Regions from separate parts of the Paenibacillus xylanexedens genome, predicted to be linked through region 1. Evidence: riboswitches for the same ligand, from Rfam matches in the RefSeq annotation. Region 1 holds a riboswitch; each other region holds the start of a gene.
The links. A riboswitch is a leader RNA that binds a small molecule or an ion and turns the genes downstream of it on or off. The one in region 1 is predicted to bind thiamine pyrophosphate.
Positions count from the first base shown of each region.

Region 2: another riboswitch for thiamine pyrophosphate. It lies ahead of thiC (phosphomethylpyrimidine synthase ThiC); the one in region 1 lies ahead of BS614_RS08295 (ABC transporter ATP-binding protein).
Region 3: another riboswitch for thiamine pyrophosphate. It lies ahead of BS614_RS21245 (thiamine phosphate synthase); the one in region 1 lies ahead of BS614_RS08295 (ABC transporter ATP-binding protein).

Region 1 covers NZ_CP018620.1:1,879,266-1,886,464, forward strand. The annotation lists gene BS614_RS08290 (ABC transporter permease) at 1-493, opposite strand, end outside; gene BS614_RS08295 (ABC transporter ATP-binding protein) at 483-1,247, opposite strand; TPP riboswitch at 1,405-1,507, opposite strand; gene BS614_RS08300 (radical SAM/SPASM domain-containing protein) at 1,725-2,600, shown strand; gene BS614_RS08305 (pectate lyase) at 2,948-3,616, shown strand; gene BS614_RS08310 (ECF transporter S component) at 4,252-4,845, shown strand; gene BS614_RS08315 (ABC transporter ATP-binding protein) at 4,846-6,417, shown strand; gene BS614_RS08320 (energy-coupling factor transporter transmembrane component T family protein) at 6,392-7,186, shown strand.
Region 2 covers NZ_CP018620.1:1,537,269-1,544,467, reverse strand. The annotation lists gene thiC (phosphomethylpyrimidine synthase ThiC) at 1-1,759, opposite strand, end outside; TPP riboswitch at 2,177-2,290, opposite strand; gene BS614_RS06965 (IclR family transcriptional regulator) at 2,439-3,182, opposite strand; gene BS614_RS06960 (alpha/beta hydrolase) at 3,543-4,568, shown strand; gene BS614_RS06955 (Fe-Mn family superoxide dismutase) at 4,725-6,005, shown strand; gene BS614_RS06950 (hypothetical protein) at 6,154-6,378, opposite strand; gene BS614_RS06945 (lipoate--protein ligase family protein) at 6,449-7,199, opposite strand, start outside.
Region 3 covers NZ_CP018620.1:4,865,215-4,872,413, reverse strand. The annotation lists gene BS614_RS21260 (hypothetical protein) at 1-529, shown strand, start outside; gene BS614_RS21255 (hypothetical protein) at 516-1,499, shown strand; gene BS614_RS21250 (ABC-F family ATP-binding cassette domain-containing protein) at 1,638-3,188, shown strand; TPP riboswitch at 3,264-3,373, shown strand; gene BS614_RS21245 (thiamine phosphate synthase) at 3,599-4,261, shown strand; gene thiO (glycine oxidase ThiO) at 4,279-5,445, shown strand; gene thiS (sulfur carrier protein ThiS) at 5,442-5,645, shown strand; gene BS614_RS21230 (thiazole synthase) at 5,648-6,415, shown strand; gene BS614_RS21225 (ThiF family adenylyltransferase) at 6,412-7,199, shown strand, end outside.

The sequences.
Region 1 (7,199 bases):
GATCGCCTTGGCGGAGTCCATCATAGGTACTGACCACAATGGGGAAGAACGCGATTAGGAACACCACGGCGACTTTGCTCCACAACGTATAGCCAAACCACAGGATGAACACGGGAGACAAGGCAATCAGCGGGATGGTCTGACTGATTACGATGAAGGGATACAAGGCCTTTTCAATCGATCGGTTCATATGCATGCCTGTTGCCAGCGTAATTCCAGTCACTATGGACAAGACAAAACCAACAACAACCTCCATAAAGGTAGCAGGCAGATGGATGGTCAACAGCAGACGGCGATGTTCAACCAGTGAGCTTGCGATGGCCGTGGGTGCAGGAATGATGAAGGAGGGCACCCATCCCATACGCACAATCACTTCCCAGATCGCCATTAATAAGAACATGAGCATAATAAACAAACCATATTGGGAAAACGACCTCGAGAGCCACTTTAAACACCACGTCCAAACGCTAACCTCAGCTCTATCATTTTGCATGTAATTGTTCCTCCAGTTGTCGTCTCATCTGCACGAGAGCCGGTTGGTAGATCATGTCCGAATGCCTTGGGCGTGGTAAAGGAACTGTCATCTCCCGCAACTGCTGACCTTGCCTTCCTGGAGTTAACAGAATGATACGGTCACTTAACAGCAGGGCTTCTTCAATGTCATGTGTAATGAACAGCACGGTTTGTCCAAAGTCCTCCCACAGCTCCAACAACCAGCGATGCATTTCTCGTTTGGTTAAGGCGTCGAGTGCACCGAAGGGTTCATCCAGTAACATGAGCTGCCCGCCTGTAAGCAAGGTACGCAGCAATGCCACCCGCTGCCGCATGCCGCCGGATAACTCATCTGGATAGGCCTGCTCATAACCGGACAAGCCGAACCTTGCCAATCCTGCGATGATATCGGCTCGCAGCTTCTCCTTGTTCTGTCGGCCTGGTGCAAGCTCGGCAGGCAGCATGCAGTTCTCCATGACGGTACGCCAGGATAACAGCAGATCTTTCTGCGGCATATAAGCGACTCGTCCGAGCCGTTGTCCTTGCGGTACATCAGCTATATCGATGGTGCCAACGGTTGGCTCAAGCAAGCCTGCGAGCAGCTTGAAGAGTGTGCTTTTACCTGATCCGCTGGAGCCGATGAGCGAGACAAATTCTCCTTGTTGAACCTGAAGCGACACATTGGCGAGCACGGGTGAATCCTTTTTTTCAGGAAAAGCGAAGCTAACGTTGTGAATGGTTACATGGTTGTTCATCTGATCCTCCCCCCTTGATGTCAGACTGCTGGAATAACAACGGCATCCTGTACTCTGCAAAAGGAACAAAAAAGACCCACCCATTTCCGGAGAAATGAGTGGGTCTGTAAGTTAAATCCGCAATTTATCTTCACATTCATGAAAAAATTCCGCTTACTAAAAGGCCGCTCCACTTCCCTCCGCTGGTATGATCCAGATCAGGTTCAAAGGGTCCGAATAGTCATATTCGTCTCAGCCGCAAGGCTCCCCTAGTGCAAAAGTTCAAGATATGCAGTTGTCTGTTCAGCATATATCACTCGAACATGAACTGTAAAGAGGCAGCATGATGGAATTCTTGAGATGAACTTGGAGCCAGAGCCGAACAACTGAACAATTTACCTTGGCTCATGAACCCGATATAATAGTGGTGGCGCATATTGGCCGGATCACAAATGCAGGTGGGATTGTTCTCCCTCCTAGGCAGAATGGGGACCCGAGTTGAAAACGTTCAAAAAAGTATATATTGAGATCACAAGTATCTGTAATCTGGCGTGCAGCTTCTGTCCTCAGACGCAGCGTGCCAAAGGATTCATTGACCCTGAAGTCTTCAACAATATACTGGATCAAGTTAAACCACACACCAATCATATTTATCTACATGTCAAAGGCGAACCCTTGTTGCACCCCAAAATAGATCTGCTGCTTGATTCCGCACATGAGAAGGGACTCAAGGTGAACATTACAACGAATGGTACACTCTTGCCCAAGACTCAGCATAAATTGCTTGGCAAACCGGCGCTGCGGCAGATGAATTTCTCCCTGCACAGCTTCGATGGGCATGAAGGTTCAACAGACCGTGACGGATACCTGCGTCATATTTTGTCCTTTGTACACGAGGCCGTTAAGCACAATGTCATCATCTCATTCCGACTGTGGAATCTGACGCAGGATAACTTCACAAATGCTCAGATGAATCGAAATCGGGAGACCCTTGAAGTGTTGGAACGTGAGTTCAATCTGGACTTCCGCATTGAGGAAAAAGTGGTTCCAGGCAGCGGGGTCAAAATTGCCCGAAATGTATATCTGAATCAGGACCATGAGTTCCAGTGGCCGAGTCTGGATGCACCTGAAGATGACGGCAAAGGTTTTTGCCATGCATTGCGTGGTCAGGCAGCTGTGCTTGTGGATGGAACGGTGGTTCCATGCTGTCTCGATGGCGAGGGTGTGATTAACCTTGGTAATGTGCACGAGAAGTCATTCTCGGAGATTATTGAGGGTGAGCGAGCGAACAATCTGGTATATGGCTTCTCCAAGCGGGAAGCTGTGGAAGAGTTGTGTCGAAAGTGCGGTTATCGTCAGAGATTCGGAGCCTGATATCTTATATCAGCAAGCCAGAAGCCATTCAAGATCACACATTTGGAGACAAATGTAGTGGTCTTTCTTTGTTACCGGGGAATAAGTGAGGGGTACATACGTTACAAATGAGCATACCAGAGGTTGATATCAGCATATTGCTTGAGTGACCTGATATGCAAAAAATGCTGATAAGACAGGGATTGTGCGATGTCATGATATATCTGATCTAATGATTATTCTAGTTACCTTCCTTATTTGGTAGGATTAGGTTGTGGTTCGGACAGAGGTGCACCTCTGACGAACTTCAGGACAAGCTCAGGCTTGTACTCTACCAAAAAACGAGAGAATAAGGGAGGAATAAAGTTATGAAAAAAATATTGACGTTGTTGCTGTCGGCTGGTTTGGTTGCTTCCGTATTTGGTGTAGCTCCGGTTGCTGCTGCACCTACCGTTGTAAATTCAACGATTGTTGTTCCAAAGGGCACGACCTATGACGGCCAAGGTAAAACATTTGTAGCCAATCCTTCCACACTGGGCGACGGATCTCAAGCAGAAAATCAGAAGCCAGTCTTCCGTCTGGAGGCAGGGGCCACGCTCAAAAACGTAAACATTGGATCACCAGCTGCTGATGGTGTTCACTGTTATGGTAACTGTAATATATCGAATGTAGTCTGGGAGGACGTGGGCGAGGATGCTCTGACATTGAAGTCTGCCGGAACGGTTAACATTACCGGTGGGGCAGCGTATAAGGCTTATGATAAAGTGTTCCAGATGAATGCAGCTGGAACAATTAACATCAAAAATTTTCGTGCAGATGATATTGGCAAACTGGTTCGCCAAAATGGTGGAACTTCCTTTGCAGTTAACATGACGCTGGATAACTCCAACATTTCTAATGTAAAAGATTCGATTATGCGTACAGACAGCAGCTCATCACAAGGGAAAATTACGAATACCCGTTATTCCAAAGTACCAACGTTGTTCAAGGGGTTTGCTTCGGGGAAAACGAGCCAGTCTGGGAACACGCAATATTAAGAACAGGGATACCTTGGAATACGCATTGAAGGCGTGTACGGATAAGGTAGCTATTTCACATCGTGAAGTATGTCCAAAAGGCATCCAGGGGGATGCCTTTTCCTATGACAACTTTTGATTTTTGTAGAGACCATTGCCACAAATACCCATCTGATGTACATTAGAAGCAATGAAATAAGTGAACCGGGAGCTCAATGAAGTTGGGCTGAGAGAGTGGCCTTGTGCCGCTGACCGTACATCTGATCTGGGTAATGCCAGCGTAGAGAACATGGATTTGCGATATGTAAGGGTGAATTGTGGGAATGAACATGGATGAACAACAGACCTCTTTGAACTGTGGTGGTGTATCTGCCATGACGGAGGGGTGCTGGTTGATATTCCGTATTTTCGACATCCATCCATTACATCATTGTGAGGATTGTACACTGTACGTAAGGCCTGCCCGGAACCGGGGAGGCTTTTTCGTTTATTTTTAGAGGTTGTTCAAAAAGTCTGCTTTTGATTACGAAGGATGCCTGACGGCATCATCAGCATCGAATATGGAATTCAGCCCATCTTCTTGGTACTGAAAACCACTCTTTTTGAACACACACTTTTATAACCCCCACAGGGAACAAAGGAAGGACGTAGAGAACATGGCAACAACAGCAGGCAACAAGCGATTGAAACTAACGGATATTCTGGTAACCATCGTGATCGCAGTAGTGTTTGGGGTGATTTACAAGATATGGGGACCTACATATGACTTAATGAAACCATTTGGCGTTCATGCGGAGCAGATGATCTACGGTATGTGGTTTATGGCGGGCACGTTTGCTTTTGTTATCATTCGTAAACCAGGCGTGGCTATTCTTGCCGAAGTTGCGGCTTCAACGGTAAGTGCTTTTCTGGGTAGTGAATGGGGCATGTCCACACTTGTATACGGTCTGTTGCAAGGATTGGGAGCAGAGATATTCTTCGCCGCATTTTTGTATCGCAAAACCAATCTGTTTGTCACCTGTCTTGCAGCCATAGGAGCTGCAGCAGCTTCGCTTTTGTTGGATTACCAGTACGGGTATATTGATTCACTCTCGGCGTGGAATTATACGTTATTTATCGGATTCCGCTTCATCGGAAGCATTTTGATTGCAGGAGTGTTCGCTTATTATCTCGCCAAAGCATTGGAACTGACCGGTGTAACACGCTCACTCAGACCGGTATCGAAACAGGATTATGAGGCGCTGGATTAGATGAGCGGAGAGGGGAATTCGCAAGCGGTAAGTGTGACAAATCTAAGATGCAAGTTCCCGGGAGAGAAAGCCTTGGTATTTCAAGGCTTGTCTCTTTCTGTGCGTCAAGGAGAGAAAGTGCTGTTGCTTGGCCCGAGTGGCTCCGGTAAATCGACGTTATTGCAAATTTTGAGCGGTTTAATTCCACGTTCGGTAGAGATTCCGATGAAATGTGATGATATTCAGGTTCCCGCCCAAGCAGGAGTGGTCTTTCAAGATCCGGATACCCATTTCTGTATGTCCTTTACGGATGAAGAGATCGCATTTGTGCTGGAAAACCGAAATATTCCGCGTGAAGAGATGCCTGCTCTGATTGAATATTATCTGAAACAAGTGGGGTTATCCTTTGAACAGAATCGTGTATTGATCCAGTCCATGTCTCAGGGGATGAAGCAGCGTCTTGCGATTGCTTCGATGCTTGCCATGGATTCGGAGGTATTGTTTTTGGATGAACCCACTGCACTGCTGGATGATGAGGGGACTTCCCAGGTGTGGGATACCGTCAAACGAATCGCCAGTGACAAAACGATCATCATCGTTGAACACAAAATAAACGAGATTGTGGATATGGTCGACCGCATCATTGTGTTATCACCTGAAGGAAAGATTGTGGCGGATGGGCCAGCACAGCAGGTATTTACGGATGAACGGGGCAAGCTGAAGGCTTATGGAATCTGGTATCCAGGCATATGGGAGGAGCAAGAGCAGGCAGCTAAGCAAGAAGAGGGAAGTGCTTCTGGAGAGCTTCAAGTGTGTGTGGATCACGGCATCTCAAGTTTGGAAGCACAGCAATCGTCTGGCTTATCCGATACACCGGGTATATCCCCCATATCTCACGACTCATCCTTTTCGCCTGTATCACCCGCCTATCTGCCTGCACTGGACTTGCAACAGTTCACCGGATGGCGTGGGAAAACACCTTTCATTCAGGTGGAGCAGGCCAAGGTATGGCATGGAGACTGGATTGGTATTGTCGGAGCTAATGGAGCTGGCAAGAGTTCATTGTTGTTATCTCTGATGAATATCCTGAAAACAACAGGTCATTATGAGGTGGACGGTCAGCCTTCTGGCAAAACAGAGCAGCTTGCAGATCGAATTGCGTTTGTATTTCAGAACCCGGAGTTTCAATTTGTGACCAACACGGTCGCGGAAGAAGTAGAATTCTCATTGCTGGGGGGCAGGCTGACAACGGAAGAAAGACTTGTCAGGACTGATCATATGTTGAATCAATTTGGGCTAATAGACCTCTCCGAGCGCCATCCCTACCAATTATCGATGGGGCAGAAACGACGCTTGAGCGTTGCCTCTGCACTGGTGAGAGAGCAGCGAATACTGCTGTTGGATGAACCTACTTTTGGACAGGATGCCCGCAATACGTTTGCCATGTTAGCACAGCTGGAGCAATTGCGGAGAGAGGGAACAGCCATTGTTATGGTTACCCATGATCGTGAAATTGTAAAAAGATATTGCACCCGAATCTGGACGGTAGATGAGGGGAGGTTATCTGATGCAACTGTCGTTTCCTCACCGTGAAACCTGGCTTCATAACGTCAATCCGGGATTAAAGATGATCATTCTGTCGATGATGTTTGTCATCGTTATCCTCATTCACAATCTGAATGTAATGACCAACGTTGCGTTGGCGATGATGCTGTTACTGTGCTGGACAGGTCATCCATGGTATAGATTGATGCTGTACGCATCACCATTCATTCTGGTGTTTATCTCGACGTCTACAGGTATGATGATGTTTGGTAAGGGCGAGACCACATGGTATAAGTGGGGACTGATCCACATAACCGAAGAGAGTTTCTATCGCGGTCTACACTTGGGTTTTCGCTCGTTGAGCATGGCAGCGGCTGGCCTGCTGTTCGGACTGACAACGAAGCCGGTAAGGCTGTTTTATTCACTGATGCAGCAATGGCGGCTTCCTGCAAAATATGCCTATAGCTTTTTGGCCGCGATGCGCATGATCCCCATTTTGCTGGATGAATTCCAGACGCTCCGTTATGCGATTCGTATTCGTGGAACACAGCAACGCGGCTCTCGCTGGAATGTGTATCGTACACTCAAGCGTTACGCTATTCCGCTGCTGGCACAGAGCATTCGCCGTGCACAGCGAATGGCGGTAGCGATGGAAGCGAAAGGGTTTACGGATGGCGCGAGCCGAACGTATTACACTCAGATTGGCTATTCCCGAGCTGATCTGTGGTTTGTATTTTATTATATGCTCACCTTAACCGCTGCTTATTACATTGGGGTCACCTTTCCTTATCATGCTACGATGGTGGATGTAAGGTAATACGGGCAGATAG
Region 2 (7,199 bases), 340 kb from region 1:
CCTTTTCCTGCATCCCGGTAGCTACAGCCTCATTCTCGGACAATCCTTTATCAGCGGCAAAGGCACGAATGTCCTGCGTGATGCGCATGCTACAGAACTTTGGTCCGCACATGGAGCAGAAATGAGCTTCTTTGGCCCCTTCTGCTGGCAGCGTCTCATCATGGTAGGACAGCGCACGTTCAGGGTCTAGTGACAGGTTGAACTGGTCCCTCCAGCGGAACTCGAACCGTGCTTTGGACAATGCGTCATCCCGGCGCTGAGCACGCGGATGTCCCTTCGCCAGATCGGCGGCGTGAGCTGCGATCTTGTAGGCGATGACCCCTTCCCGCACATCATCCTTGTTGGGCAGGCCCAGATGTTCTTTTGGCGTAACATAACAGAGCATGGACGTGCCGAACCAGCCAATCATGGCTGCCCCAATGGCGGACGTGATGTGATCGTAACCCGGGGCAATGTCGGTCGTCAGCGGCCCCAGCGTATAGAACGGTGCCTCTTTACATATCTCCATCTGCAAGTCCACATTCTCCTTGATCTTGTGCATCGGCACATGACCCGGGCCTTCGATCATCACCTGCACATCATGCTTCCATGCGATCTGCGTCAGTTCCCCAAGCGTAGCCAATTCCGCCATCTGAGCTTCGTCATTCGCATCGTAGATACTGCCTGGACGAAGTCCATCTCCCAGCGAAAACGCCACATCATACCTTTTCATAATCTCGCAGATTTCTTCAAAATGGGTGTACAAAAAATTCTCCTGATGATGCGCCAGACACCATGCTGCCATAATGGACCCGCCCCGGGACACAATGCCTGTCATTCGCTTGGCGGTCATGGGGATATAACGCAGCAGTACACCTGCATGAATCGTAAAGTAGTCCACGCCCTGCTCTGCCTGCTCAATGAGTGTGTCACGGTACAACTCCCAGGTCAGCGCTTCTGCTTCGCCATTCACCTTCTCCAGCGCCTGATACAGCGGCACCGTACCAATCGGCACAGGTGAATTACGGATGATCCATTCCCGGGTGGTATGAATGTTTTTGCCTGTGGACAGATCCATTACGGTATCCGATCCCCAGCGTACCGCCCAGGTCATCTTCTCGACCTCTTCCTCGATGGATGAAGATACAGCAGAGTTGCCAATGTTGGCATTGATCTTCACATGAAAATGACGACCGATCAACATCGGCTCACTCTCCGGGTGATTGATGTTGGATGGCAGAATGGCCCGTCCACTCGCCAGCTCCTGCCTCACAAATTCCGGTTCCACGCCTTCACGAATGGCGGCAAACTCCATCTCTGCCGTAATGACTCCTTGCCTCGCGTAGTGCATCTGGGTCACACAGCGTCCTGGCTGTGCCCGCAGCGGTTTGCCACGTAATCCAGGGTACTCTTCGGCTCCAGCTCTCTTTCCTCCGGGCTTCAGTCCGTTATCCACCGGTTTAACCGTACGGCCTTGATAAGCTTCGACATCGCCGCGCTCTGTGATCCAACGGGTGCGCAGGGCTGGCAGACCTGCACGGATATCCGCATGAAATGCGGGATCGGTCATCGGGCCGCTCGTATCGTAGACACGTAGCGGTTCGTTATGCTCCACCCCTTGGGGAGTATTCGTGTCATGAAGGGCTATCTCACGCTCCGGTACAGCAATGTCCGGCCGTGAGCCCTGAATGTAGACTTTGCGGCTGCCCGGAAAGGGCTGAACCCGTCCGGCCGCTCCTGTTTCTTTTTCCACCTGCTGACCGTTATGTTCCTGTTCCATCGCTTGTTGTCCCGTTTGATTTCCTGTACTCATGTTCGCTTTTCTCCTCCTCAGTGTTCGTCGCTTGTTTGGTTGGAATAGTCATTAGCTCACTTACGTACCTGTCCCAAATCATGCGCATTGCAGAGAAGAAAGAGCGATCCTACACCAGACCAGGGGAGACACTTTTCATGTACAGTTAACAACAGACGGAGGCTACCACAGATCATCGATCTATAAGACTCCCCTCCTCATCCAAGCCCACTTCCGCAGGTTATCGAAAAAGAAGCCCATAAAATCCGCGCTATATCGCCCGTTCCCTGTATATAAAAAAGCCGGTCCCCGAAGGAACCGACTTTTATGTCCATCACCAATAATGCACCTTTATGCAGCTCCTTAACGGAGCCCTACAAGGGTCACATCATGTGGTGGTTGTGGTCATATCGCCGATTACTTCCCTACGCTGGTATGATCCAGATCAGGTGCAAAGGGTCCGGAATCTCATGCGATTCCGTCTCAGTCCGGACAATTCGGACTCCCCCAGTAACGTTAACAAGTTGCGGCTTACATAAGCCGCCGTTCATATTCAATGAAGCTGGCCCCGCTGGGCCGTCCATAACAGAGTAGCGCAACCGGAACATAAAAACAACCTTTATATTCCAAATGATCAACTCTATTGGAGAAAAACCTTACCTCAGCATCAGGATAACATGAGCCCCATTTGCGTAGCAGCATCCTTCAACACAGGTGCGTATTCATGCAATGTCTCCTGCGAAAGTCGACTGACAGGTCCCGAGACCGAGAGGGCAGCTGCGATATTGCCTCTGCGATCCATAATCGGTACAGATACCGCGGCAGCTCCCGGCTCACGTTCCTCATAACTCGTGGCATATCCGTTATCCCGGATATCTATCATTTGTGCCAAATACACCGCCGGATCAATAAACACCGGCCATTCCGGCCCGTTCATCAGTTCTTCACGATCCTCGTCCGTGGCAAACGCCATTAGGACTTTGCTGGAAGCGCCCACAGACAGCGGGAGTCTAACACCCACTGGAGCGACTCGGCGAATCGCCTGATCACTTTGCACAGCCTGAATCCGAATCCGTTCACTCCCATCACGCAGGTACAGACTCACAGTCTCCCCCAATCGATCTCTCAGTCGCTCCATCGCAGGCAGTAGCAGAATAGCGGGATCATCACTACGGGACATATGAGCTGACAGCTCCCAGATTCGGATGCCAAGTCGGTACTTCTCTGTTGCTGCATCGCGGATCACGAACCCTCGATCTTCCAGCGTAGCCATCAAACGGTGCACTGTACTTTTGTGCAGGCCGATCTGGCTGGCAATTTCGGTGAGTCCCAGATCACTGCGTGTGGTAAAACATAATAATATATCCAGCGCCCGTTCCACAGCCCGGACGGTTAACTTGCGATCTTCCATGGCATAATGCCCTCCTCATGTTTCATCACATGAAACTTGGTTACATAAATTATATGAGAAACGGTCTCATCTGTAAACCAAAAAGAGCCAAAATCAAAATAGGCCAACGTGTAAATTTTTCCTTTTTATAAGACTTAATCCCCTGTAATTTGCACACTAAGGTAATGTTACCCATATATCTTAAGAACTATATAACAATTGCGTAACAAATGCCCTCAATCAATTGACTTTGACTATATTGGAACATACGATAAAGATATATTACATTAAGATATCGCTCTGAAAACAGGCTCTGAAATCGACGCAATTCTCTTATCATGTCGTTGTTATCTTCAACTGAACTTCAAAGGAGGGGCATTCATGTATCAATCATCCCAGAGCGAAGCCCCGCTGCAAACAAAAGTGTCCGATCTGCCCTCTTCCCTATCACCGAGGCTGATTCGGTTCAAACATATTATCGTAGCGTTGCTGCTCTCCGTTGTATTTTTTCTACTGTTTTGTTTTATTGCACTGCATGGTTATATCGCATGGGTATTATCCAATCCAACGGTAGCGCCTGTCTTCTCCAATCCGATGCAAGCCAAGAACATGAAGTATGAAGACATCACGTTCCCGGCAGCAGATGGCAGCCGCACGATGCAGGGATGGTATATTCCTGCTGACAATGCTGCAAGCAAAACGATTATTTTCAGTCACGGCTATGGTGCTAATCGTGAAGAAACATGGGTACCCATGTATGACCTGGCACACTATGCCCATCAACTTGGGTTCAACGTGGTGATGTTCGATTACGGCTTCGCTTCTCAAGTGAACAAAGCTGTAGCCACAGGTGGCAAAGCTGAGTCACAGCAATTGCTGGGTGCCATCCAGTTCGCCAAGCAACGTGGTGCGCAGGAACTGGTTGTCTGGGGCTTCTCGATGGGTGCCGGTACAGCGTTACAAACCGGACTGATTACGAAGGAAGTGGATGCAATGATTCTGGACAGTGCGTTCCTGCTGGAGCCAGATACGCTGTACCACAACATTCACAACCAGATCGATCTCCCGCGTCAGCCTACACTGGAGATCATGAAACTGTTGTTCCCTGTTCTGAATGGTACCGGATTACAACAGATTCCATACCAGGAAGTGAAAAAGAAAGATTATCCGTTCCCGATTTTCTTCATCCATGGTACAGAGGACGAGAAGGCGCCTTATCCAATTGCGGAGCAACTCGCCGCCAACCAGACCAATCCGTACTCGGATGTATGGATTGTCCAGGATGCGCATCATGAGTTGATCTTCCGGGAGCATCCAAAGGAATATCTGCGCCGTGTCTCAACTTTCCTGAGTCATGTAACGAAAACAAGCAGTGACGATGTGCAAAACACGAATAATGGAGAATAACCAAATTTCAATCACCGAACTTTTCGTTGATTCCAGAGCCCTCAGGGGCTCTTTTTTTTGCACTCATAGGACAACAAGCTCGCGGAATATACTCTTGGGACGCATGAACAGACGGTCTGCATGCAATGTATTTCATCTGAAGGAGGTTCAACATAGATGAACTGGTATGAATATGGTCACCTGCTGCCTCTGCGGACATTGGAGGAAATCCGTTTCTGGAAAGAGCAGGAGAAAGAACATACACTCGTCATTCGTGCCCTGGTTCCTGATCTGGAGCCCCCATACGTCAAGCTACTGGAGGAATGGGAGGTTACCTTTGCAAACAGTGAGCGAGTAGCCAATCAGCTTTTAAAACAACTATTGCCCGCAACCCATCCACCTGCTCCCTACATGGTTCGTTGTATCGATCAACTTGTTTTGGCAGCTCGGCAGCAATCGAGAGAGTTCATCAAACAGCTGTATGTTCTTCTGGAGCAAAGTGCTGCTGTGCAAGCTGTTCCGCTTGCCAAAGTACTCATTCTGCATTTTATCCGCGAGTCGGAGTATTTTCTGGGCGTATTGGATACGCTTGGCCAACCTGGCATCTTGCGTGAAACGGATTCGGAACCGTCACTTTTTCTGGAAAATGCGCTGCATACGTCAGGGCCAGGAAGCATCCATCGCCAAGCTTCAGAAGCCCCAACTTCTCCAGAGGGAAATGTAAATGCACCTGCCGGTTCAGCTCATATCCAATCCGCAACCATTCAACCACCTTCTACCGGAACAACACAAGCCACACCCAGCTCTACAGCACCTCCCGTAAAAGAGAAGCCGGTTCCCATCGGAGGACACACACTGCCTCCTCTCCCCTATGCGTACAATGCGCTGGAGCCACATATTGATGAGCTGACGATGCGTATCCATCATGACAAACACCATCAATCTTATGTGGATGGACTAAATGTAGCAGAGAAGAAGCTGGCGGAATCGCGAAAAAAGAATAACTTTGAACTCATCAAACATTGGGAACGTGAACTTGCCTTCAACGGGGCAGGCCACTACCTGCATACGATCTTCTGGACAATTATGAACCCTGCTGGCGGCGGCAAACCTTCCGGTATGCTCGCAGAGCAGATCAAGCGAGATTTCGGGAGTTATGAAGCGTTTAAGAATCAATTCACAGAAGCCGCGAACAAGGTGGAAGGCAGTGGCTGGGCGATGCTTGTCTGGAGCCCGAGAGCACATCGTTTGGAGATTTTGCAGGCGGAAAAACACCAGAACCTGTCCCAGTCCGATATCGTACCACTCCTGCCACTGGATGTGTGGGAACATGCCTACTATCTGAAACATCAGAATGAACGCAAAAAGTATATCGAGGATTGGTGGAACGTTGTCTACTGGCCCGCTGTGGCCGAGCGTTACGAAACGGCACGCAAGTTGTTGTGGCCGCCTTATTAAGCTTGGGGTTAGATGGTTTAGAGAAAAAAAGAGATATCTCCAGCCGAATGACTGAACGATATCTCTTTTGGTGTATACAAAAAAGCAAGCCTCCTGTAAAAAGAGACTTGCTTGTATTTTGAGAGACTTCCTATTTCTAAATGTTCACTTAAGAAGCACAGCCCTCGCAAGCCACATAGTTGTCGCCAACCTGTTTGCTAATGGAGATCAGATCGCCCAGCTTGATATCAGACTCATCTGTAAACTCCAGATCGGCTATACGTGCAACGATCAGTGCAGCAGCCTCTTCCTTGCTTGTTGCCATTTGGCTGAACTCGGATTTTTCGCCTGTTGATACAACCTCATATAAATACGTATATCTCAATGTGTCCATCCTAACACTCTCCTTCCGAAATCACATCATATCATCTCTATTAACCAATTCCAAGCCCTAGTAAAAAGTGTTAATCGTAACGTAGCTTCATCTGCTCAGCTATCAGGCGTACTTCTTCAGAGCCAACGCTAAGCACCCTGCTGGTCTCCGCCTGTGGATAGCGATCGCGCAGTGTTCGAACCAAAGCCGCAGTATATGCCGCAGCTGAAGGTACACCTGCCAATTCGTTCAGACTTGCCATCGTGCCAGGCTGAACATCGGGATATCCTTCACTCGCCCCGCCTGCTGCATGCTGATAGAATTGTCGCACATCTGCTGCCAATTGATCACCCTGACCGTCCACGATGATAAAAGCCGTAATGATATACGCCTTTGCCTGCCTGCGCTGGGCAATACCACAGAATTTCAATCCACCTACACTGACATCATAATCTCCCGGGCAAAAAGCACCCTGAACCTCGCCAGTTTGCGCCTGATTCGACCACGGCTTTAGCGACTCCGCAATAATCGAAGCCATCTCCCGGAAATCATCATGAATATTGATGGCATGTCCGGGATTAGGCAGAATCAGCGACACATTAACTACCCCTGGGTTCAAGGGTACTGCCGCTCCACCGGAAGGCCGAACACAGACCGCTGTCCCTTGGCTTCTAATCTGTTCCATCGCTTCTACAGCCTGTGGCAACCTGCGGTCACGCAGACCCGCTACAAAGGCATCTGGGTGTCTCCATATATGTGCAACTGGTAGATGCCCTGCCCCAACCCGCCTGCACATAACTTCTTCCCAAGCAAAAGCTTCGAGTACACTGCTACCTTGTCGC
Region 3 (7,199 bases), 3.0 Mb from region 1:
GCTTGCCGTATTGCTCGCAGTCCTTCTGCTCTATGTGTACCCAGCTGCTGAAACAGCCGATCGGCAGGATGATATAGCACGTATGACGGCTGTTCAGAATGTTACACGTTTTGTTGATGCTGTCCGAACGAAAGGGTATATTTCACCTCGAATGTTGGCTGAGTTTGAGGAGCAACTGGCCCAGACGGGCAATGTGTATGAGTTGTCGATGGAACATTTACATAAGAAATATGTACCTCACTATACAGACCCGATGGACAATAACAGTTTTACCGGGACTTACGAGGTTGTACAGGATGGATATTACTCAGCTCAGATTCGCGAAAGATTATTCCCATCCTCAGGTGTGATACCGGTTGATGATCCTGGCCGAAGATATACGTTGACAACAGGGGATTTTTTCACCGTGACGCTCCAAAATACCAATCGTACACCTTCCATGCTCATTCGTGAATGGTTGAGTGGTACGGCTCAGGCTTCAGCAGTATTTGTAACATACGGAGGTATGGTCCTCAATGAAGATTACTGAGCTATCCATTGTATTCGTGATGATCTTCTTCCCGCTCTTCTGGATCATCTCACTCCATACCCAAGATGCCGAAGAGGCTCAATATCTTGGCCAACGATACAGATCTGCACTTCAAACTGCAGTCATGGATGCAGGTGCAGTGATGCATCAGAATGAGAAACAAAATGATGAAGCAGGTTATGATTCAACCAAGTTTGTTAGAGCGGACAAGGAGCTTGCCTTGTTGACATTTACGCAGACGATGGCTTTGAATATGGGGATTCAGGATGATCCCGCAGCTATTCGAAACATGTTTAATTACATTCCTGCCGTGGTTATTCTGGATTATGATGGCTATTATATGTTGTCCACAGAAACAGAGATGACAGGTAACCGTGAAGATTCTTTCAGGCAAGTGTGGAGCCCCAAGAAACCTTATACATATTCAGATTCTAATGGTAACAGTATTAACTTTACACTGGACGACTACGTATATGCCTATGACGCAAACGCAGGGAAATGGATTGAAGGATTTCAAAAAGAACTGGCTTCAAGCACACAGATTCCTTTACTTCAGAATACCAGCGTATTTGAGCAAGTTAGACAAAGCCGGATTGTGACTACTGTGCAGGATGATCTGGCTGATGTGATTAACCGCCATAATGAGTTTGCCAGAAAGAACGGTATTTCCTATACGTTTACGATGCCCCTGATTGCGCAGGAAGATTGGTACAACTCCATTAACGATACAGGGATTATGGCCTTTATCCAAGGTATAGGTGTGGGTGACCAAAAGATCAACAATTATGCGATCGGTGGAGGCAGACTTGTGAAGAAAACGGCCATCGTAGGTGGGGTAGATCCTTTAACGGGTATCAAGTACTACTATCCCTCCACATGTGGTAATGGTTACCGTGCTGAAGAGGTGTTTACAGACGCAAGAGAAGCAGCTGCACAAGGCTATTTCGAATATAAATGCTCTAATCGTTAGGGTAGCCTGTATGACAAAATCATGTAAGAGGTTCCTGAACTGTTTACATTACTTTCAGAAAAGACGGGACCTGTGCTAGAATAGGGTTTCGGAACAATAATAAAAGTAATGTCTAATAGATAGGAGCAACCTCATCTTATGAGTTTATTGTCAGTAGAGAACGTAAGTCACAATTTTGGAGATCGCACGTTATTTAAGAATGTATCGTTTCGTTTACTTGCCGGAGAGCGCGTAGGACTTGTTGGTGCCAATGGTGTGGGTAAATCCACATTAATGAACATCCTTACCGGTAAATTGCTTAAAGATAGTGGAAAAGTGGAATGGACACCTAAGGTCCGTTATGGATATCTGGATCAGCACACGAAGCTTACGCCAGGCAAAACCATACGTGACGTGCTTAAAGATGCATTCCTTCCGTTGCTTGAATTGGAAAAAGAAATGATGAATATTACGGACCAGATGGCAGATGCAGATCCAGATAAGCTGGAGCAGTTGCTGGAAGAGATGGGCGATATTCAGGAACAACTGGAGCAGGGCGATTTTTATCTGATTGACGTAAAAGTCGAAGAGATGGCCAATGGTCTTGGTTTGTCCGCAATTGGTCTTGATCGGGATGTCGCAGCTCTAAGTGGTGGACAACGTACCAAGGTGCTTCTTGCCAAGCTTCTGCTCGAGAAACCTACAGCTCTTTTGCTGGATGAGCCGACCAACTATCTGGATGTAGAGCACATTGAATGGTTGTCACGTTACCTGAAGGACTACCCGCACGCGTTCCTCTTAATCTCCCATGACACGGAATTCATGAATGAAGTCGTAAATGTCATTTATCATTTGGAATTTGCCAAATTAACGCGATATGCAGCGAACTATAACAAGTTCCTTGAGATGGCTGATATGAATAAAGCCCAGCATATTGATGCGTACGAGAAACAGCAAGAGTACATCAAGAAACAGGAAGATTTCATTCAGCGTAACAAGGCACGTGCTTCAACTTCTGGTCGAGCGAAGAGCCGGGAGAAGCAACTGGACAGAATTGAACGTATTGATCGTCCAGATGAAGCGGCCAAACCAACGTTCAAATTCAAGGATGCCCGCGCGAGCAGCAAAACGGTCTTTGAGGGCATTGATTTTGAAATTGGATATACGTATCCTTTGCTGCCCAAAATGACAATGACAATTGAACGTGGTGAGAAAATTGCCATCGTAGGTTGTAATGGTGTGGGTAAATCGACGCTGTTAAAAACCATCCTGGGAAAAATATCTCCACTTAGTGGAAAGACTTTCTTGGGAGATTATCTGGAAACGGCCTATTTTGAGCAGGAAGTTCGTGCTGGGAATATCACGCCGATTGAGGATGTCTGGAATGAGTTTTCACATCTGACCCAAAATGAAGTCCGGGGTCATCTCGCTCGCTGTGGGTTGAAAAATGAGCATATTACCCGTCCGCTTAACATGCTGAGTGGTGGAGAACAAGCCAAGGTTCGGTTATGCAAACTCTTGATGCGTGAAAGTAACTGGATTCTATTCGATGAGCCGACGAACCATTTGGATGTCACAGCTAAAGCTGAGTTACAGCGTGCCTTGCAAGAATTCAAGGGAACGGTGTTGCTGGTATCTCATGAACCTGATTTCTACGAGGGTTGGGTTACCAAAACATGGAATGTTGAAGAATGGTCTGAGAAAAACTAGACAATTCAAGCAACGCTTAATAGAAATGAACGGTGACAAAAAAATCCTTCTATGGTAACATAGGCTACAACTTCATATGAACACTAGGGGGGCCGCACGATGTGGCTGAGATGGAAGAATGCGATTCCGGACCCTTTGCACCTGATCTGGATCATACCAGCGTAGGGAAGTGGCGAGCGCGTTTCAGTGAATGATGTGAGCAAACGGCAATTCGAAAGAATTCAACCGTCTTGCTTAGTAAATTGAAACATGCAGTTGCGTGTATAAGGTTATGGCTATAAGGTCTATAGCTTTATTGCACGAAATGAACTGTATGTATCAGTCAGTCATCTGGTCCTATAATTAATACGCAGCCACTCCCCTACGGGAGTGGCTTTTTTTGTTTTCATAGCATTCACGCCTGGAAGGAGATGAACAGTACGGTATTTTCTCATGAACATGTACACGGATCATTTGAACTGCATGTTGTATCTACGGGTGCAGGGGATCAAGCATCTTTTGTAAAAGCTGCAAAGGACGTTTGGCCATGGGTGGACTATATTCACATACGAGAAAAACAACTCACATGGCAAGACAAGATCGGTTGGGCTGAAAGTCTGCGTGGTATTGGCGTTCCATCTTGTCGTATCGTTATCAATGGTTCAGAGCTACCTTCACAGAATGATATCTATGGCGGTGTACATTGGGGGCAAGATGCAATACGTAACTACAACCCTGCTGTTATAAGCAATGTGCAGCGACTTCGTCTGGGTGTATCTGTTCATTCAATCGATGAGGCAAAAATCGCTGAAGAACGGGGAGCCGATTACCTATTCTTCGGGCATGTCTACGCAACCAACAGTAAGCCGGATCTTGAACCAAGAGGATTATATGCTCTGGCTGAAGTGTGCTCTGGTGTCTCCATTCCTGTCATGGCGATTGGGGGCATCGAACCGGGAAACATTCACGCTATTCGCTTTGCAGGCGCACAGGGAGTCGCTGTGATCTCGAATGTATGGGCGAGCGATTCCCCGGATCGGGCGGCTGCATTATTAAGGCAGGCTATCGTTGCTACAGAAAGTCTGAGTCGCTGAATCAAGGAGATGAGAGGATGAAAAAGATCATTACTGATAGACCGGATAAGATTCATGCAGAAACGATTATTGTAGGTGGAGGCGTTGTTGGTTGTGCCATTGCGTATGAGCTTGCTTTCCGTGGACAGGATGTGCTGTTACTGGAGCGTTCGGCGATTGCAGGAGGCACTTCTTGCGCGGCGGCTGGAATGCTGGCGGCAGATAGTGAGGATTTTGCTCATCCTTTGATGGCTAAGCTCGCTAGGCAGAGTAGACATTTACTTATTGAGCAACAGGTGCTAATGGCTTCACTCAGTGAGGTAGAGACTGGCCTGCAACGCCAGGGATTCCTAACTCCTTTTCGTTCATACAGTGAATTAAGTAGTTATAAGGACAATCGGAAGTCTGCGTTGTCTGCTGATGAGGTGTGGTGGGACCGTTCCGTTGTGCAACAGGAGGCATCATGGCTTAACAGAGATACGTATGGAGCCTACTACAGACCTTACGAGAGTGAGATTCTTCCAGTCCATCTAACGAAGGCATATGCTGAATCCGCTCAAGCATTGGGAGCACGGGTTATGGAGGACATACAGGATATACGTCTGCAAGCAAACGAACACGGCGTGCAGGGGATCACCACATCGATCGGTGAGATGAAATGCAAACATGTCATTATAGCGGCTGGATTACAGAGTGAAGAGTTGATGAGACATGTGAATCTGAGCTTGCCTGTGTGGTCGGTAAAAGGTGAAATAGCCGCCGTTCAGTTCTCAGATGAACATGCAGGGTACAGACCTGACAGAACGGTGTATGCAGAGGATATCTATATTGTTCCCAAAGCCAATGGAGAGGTTTGGCTCGGGGCAACCAGTCTGCCAGGCAGAACGGATTTGAACGTTTCTGTACAGGGTGTTCAGAAGCTATTAACAGCGGCTACCCACTGGGTGCCTGGGATGAAAGAGGCACAATTTTTGCGGGCGTGGGCAGGCGTAAGGCCGGCAACTCCGGATGGTCTGCCTTATATAGGTGCTTGCGAAAGTGTTCCCGGGCTGTTTGCCGCCTTTGGACATTACCGTAACGGTATTTTGCTCAGTGCGATAACAGGCAGACTAATCGCTGAATTGCTCGCGGGCAAAAGCTCAGAAGAGCTCGGAATTGAGGCACTGAGCCCTGAGCGATTGAACAGAAAGGGAGTGGTGCAGTGAATATCATCGTTAATGGTCAACGGATGGAGATTGAAGACAGATTGAATCGTGTGGATAAACTGCTTCAATCTTTTGATCTGCAAGTCAAGACTGTAGTTGTAGAGCTGAATAAGCATATTTTAACCCGCGAGTATCATGAAACGACAGTATTAAGAGAAGGCGATCGAATTGAGATTGTACATTTTGTAGGAGGCGGTTGATGATGTTGAACATTGGTAAATATACGTTTGAGTCCAGATTGTTGCTCGGAACAGGCAAGTTTTCGGATCTGGAAGTGCAAACTCAGGCTGTGGAAGCATCTGAAACGGAAGTTTTGACCTTTGCTGTTCGTCGTCTGAATTTGGAGGAACGTAATCAGAAGCACTTCCTGGATACGTTGGATCTGGATAAATACACACTTCTTCCGAATACGGCAGGGGCTTCCACTGCGGAAGAGGCGGTGCGGATTGCCGAGCTTGCGCGGGCTTCAGGACTTTGTGATATGATAAAAGTCGAAGTCATCGGAGATGGAATCACGTTACTCCCAGATCCGATTGAAACGTACAAGGCTTGCGAAATTTTGCTTGAAAAGGGCTTCACGGTATTGCCTTATATTTCGGATGATGTCATTCTGGCCAAAAGGCTACAATTGCTTGGTGTACATGCTGTAATGCCTGGCGCTTCTCCCATCGGAGCGGGCAGAGGCATCATCAATCCCTATAACCTTGAGATCATCATTGAGCAGGCCGTTGTACCTGTAATTGTGGATGCAGGATTGCGCTCCCCAAAAGATGCTGCTTATGCGATGGAACTTGGTGCCGATGGCGTATTGTTAAATACAGCCGTATCCGGATCCGGGGATCCAGTGAGCATGGCTAAAGCGATGCGATTGGGGGTAGAAGCGGGTAGATTGGCATATGAGGCAGGCATGATTCCCGTAAAGCGTTATGCAGCAGCCAGTAGTCCGGTGGAAGGAATGGTTCATACATGACAGATCAAATAACATCTTCCGAGCAGGCTGATCGTTATTCCAGACAGGAACGGTACGCGCCACTTGGCAAGGAAGGCCAGGCCAGATTAAAGGGCAGCAGAGTTTTAATTGTAGGCGCTGGCGCACTCGGAACAGGAATTGCAGAAACGTTAGTTCGTTCAGGAGTCGGACACTTAACGATTGTGGATCGTGATTATGTGGAGTGGAGTAACCTGCAGCGGCAGCAATTATATGTAGAACAGGACGCGCTTGAGCGGATACCGAAGGCAATGGCGGCGGAAAAACGTTTATCTGCCATTAATTCCACGGTCTATGTGGAAGGGAAAGTGTTGGACGTCAGAGTAGATGAGTTGGAAGAACTCGTTCAGCATACAGACTTGATCATGGATGCAACGGATAACTTTGATACCCGACTACTCATTAACGATATGGCACAGAAACACCGTATTCCCTGGATTTATGGTGGATGCGTAGGTAGTTACGGCATCACCTATACGTTTATGCCCGGAGATACGCCATGTTTAAATTGTTTGCTGGGTGAAGTCCCTCTGGGTGGAGATACCTGTGATACGTCTGGCATCATACCTCAAGCGGTACAGATGGTAACGGCGAATCAGACAGCAGAAGCGATGAAGTTACTTAGTGGCAATGCCAATGCATTGAGATGTAAGTTATTGTCATTTGACGTGTGGAGGAATGAATACATATCCATCAATGTGGATGGTGCGAAAAAGCAAGACTGTCCTTCCTGCGGTACTTCGGCAACGTATCCATATCTTTCTGC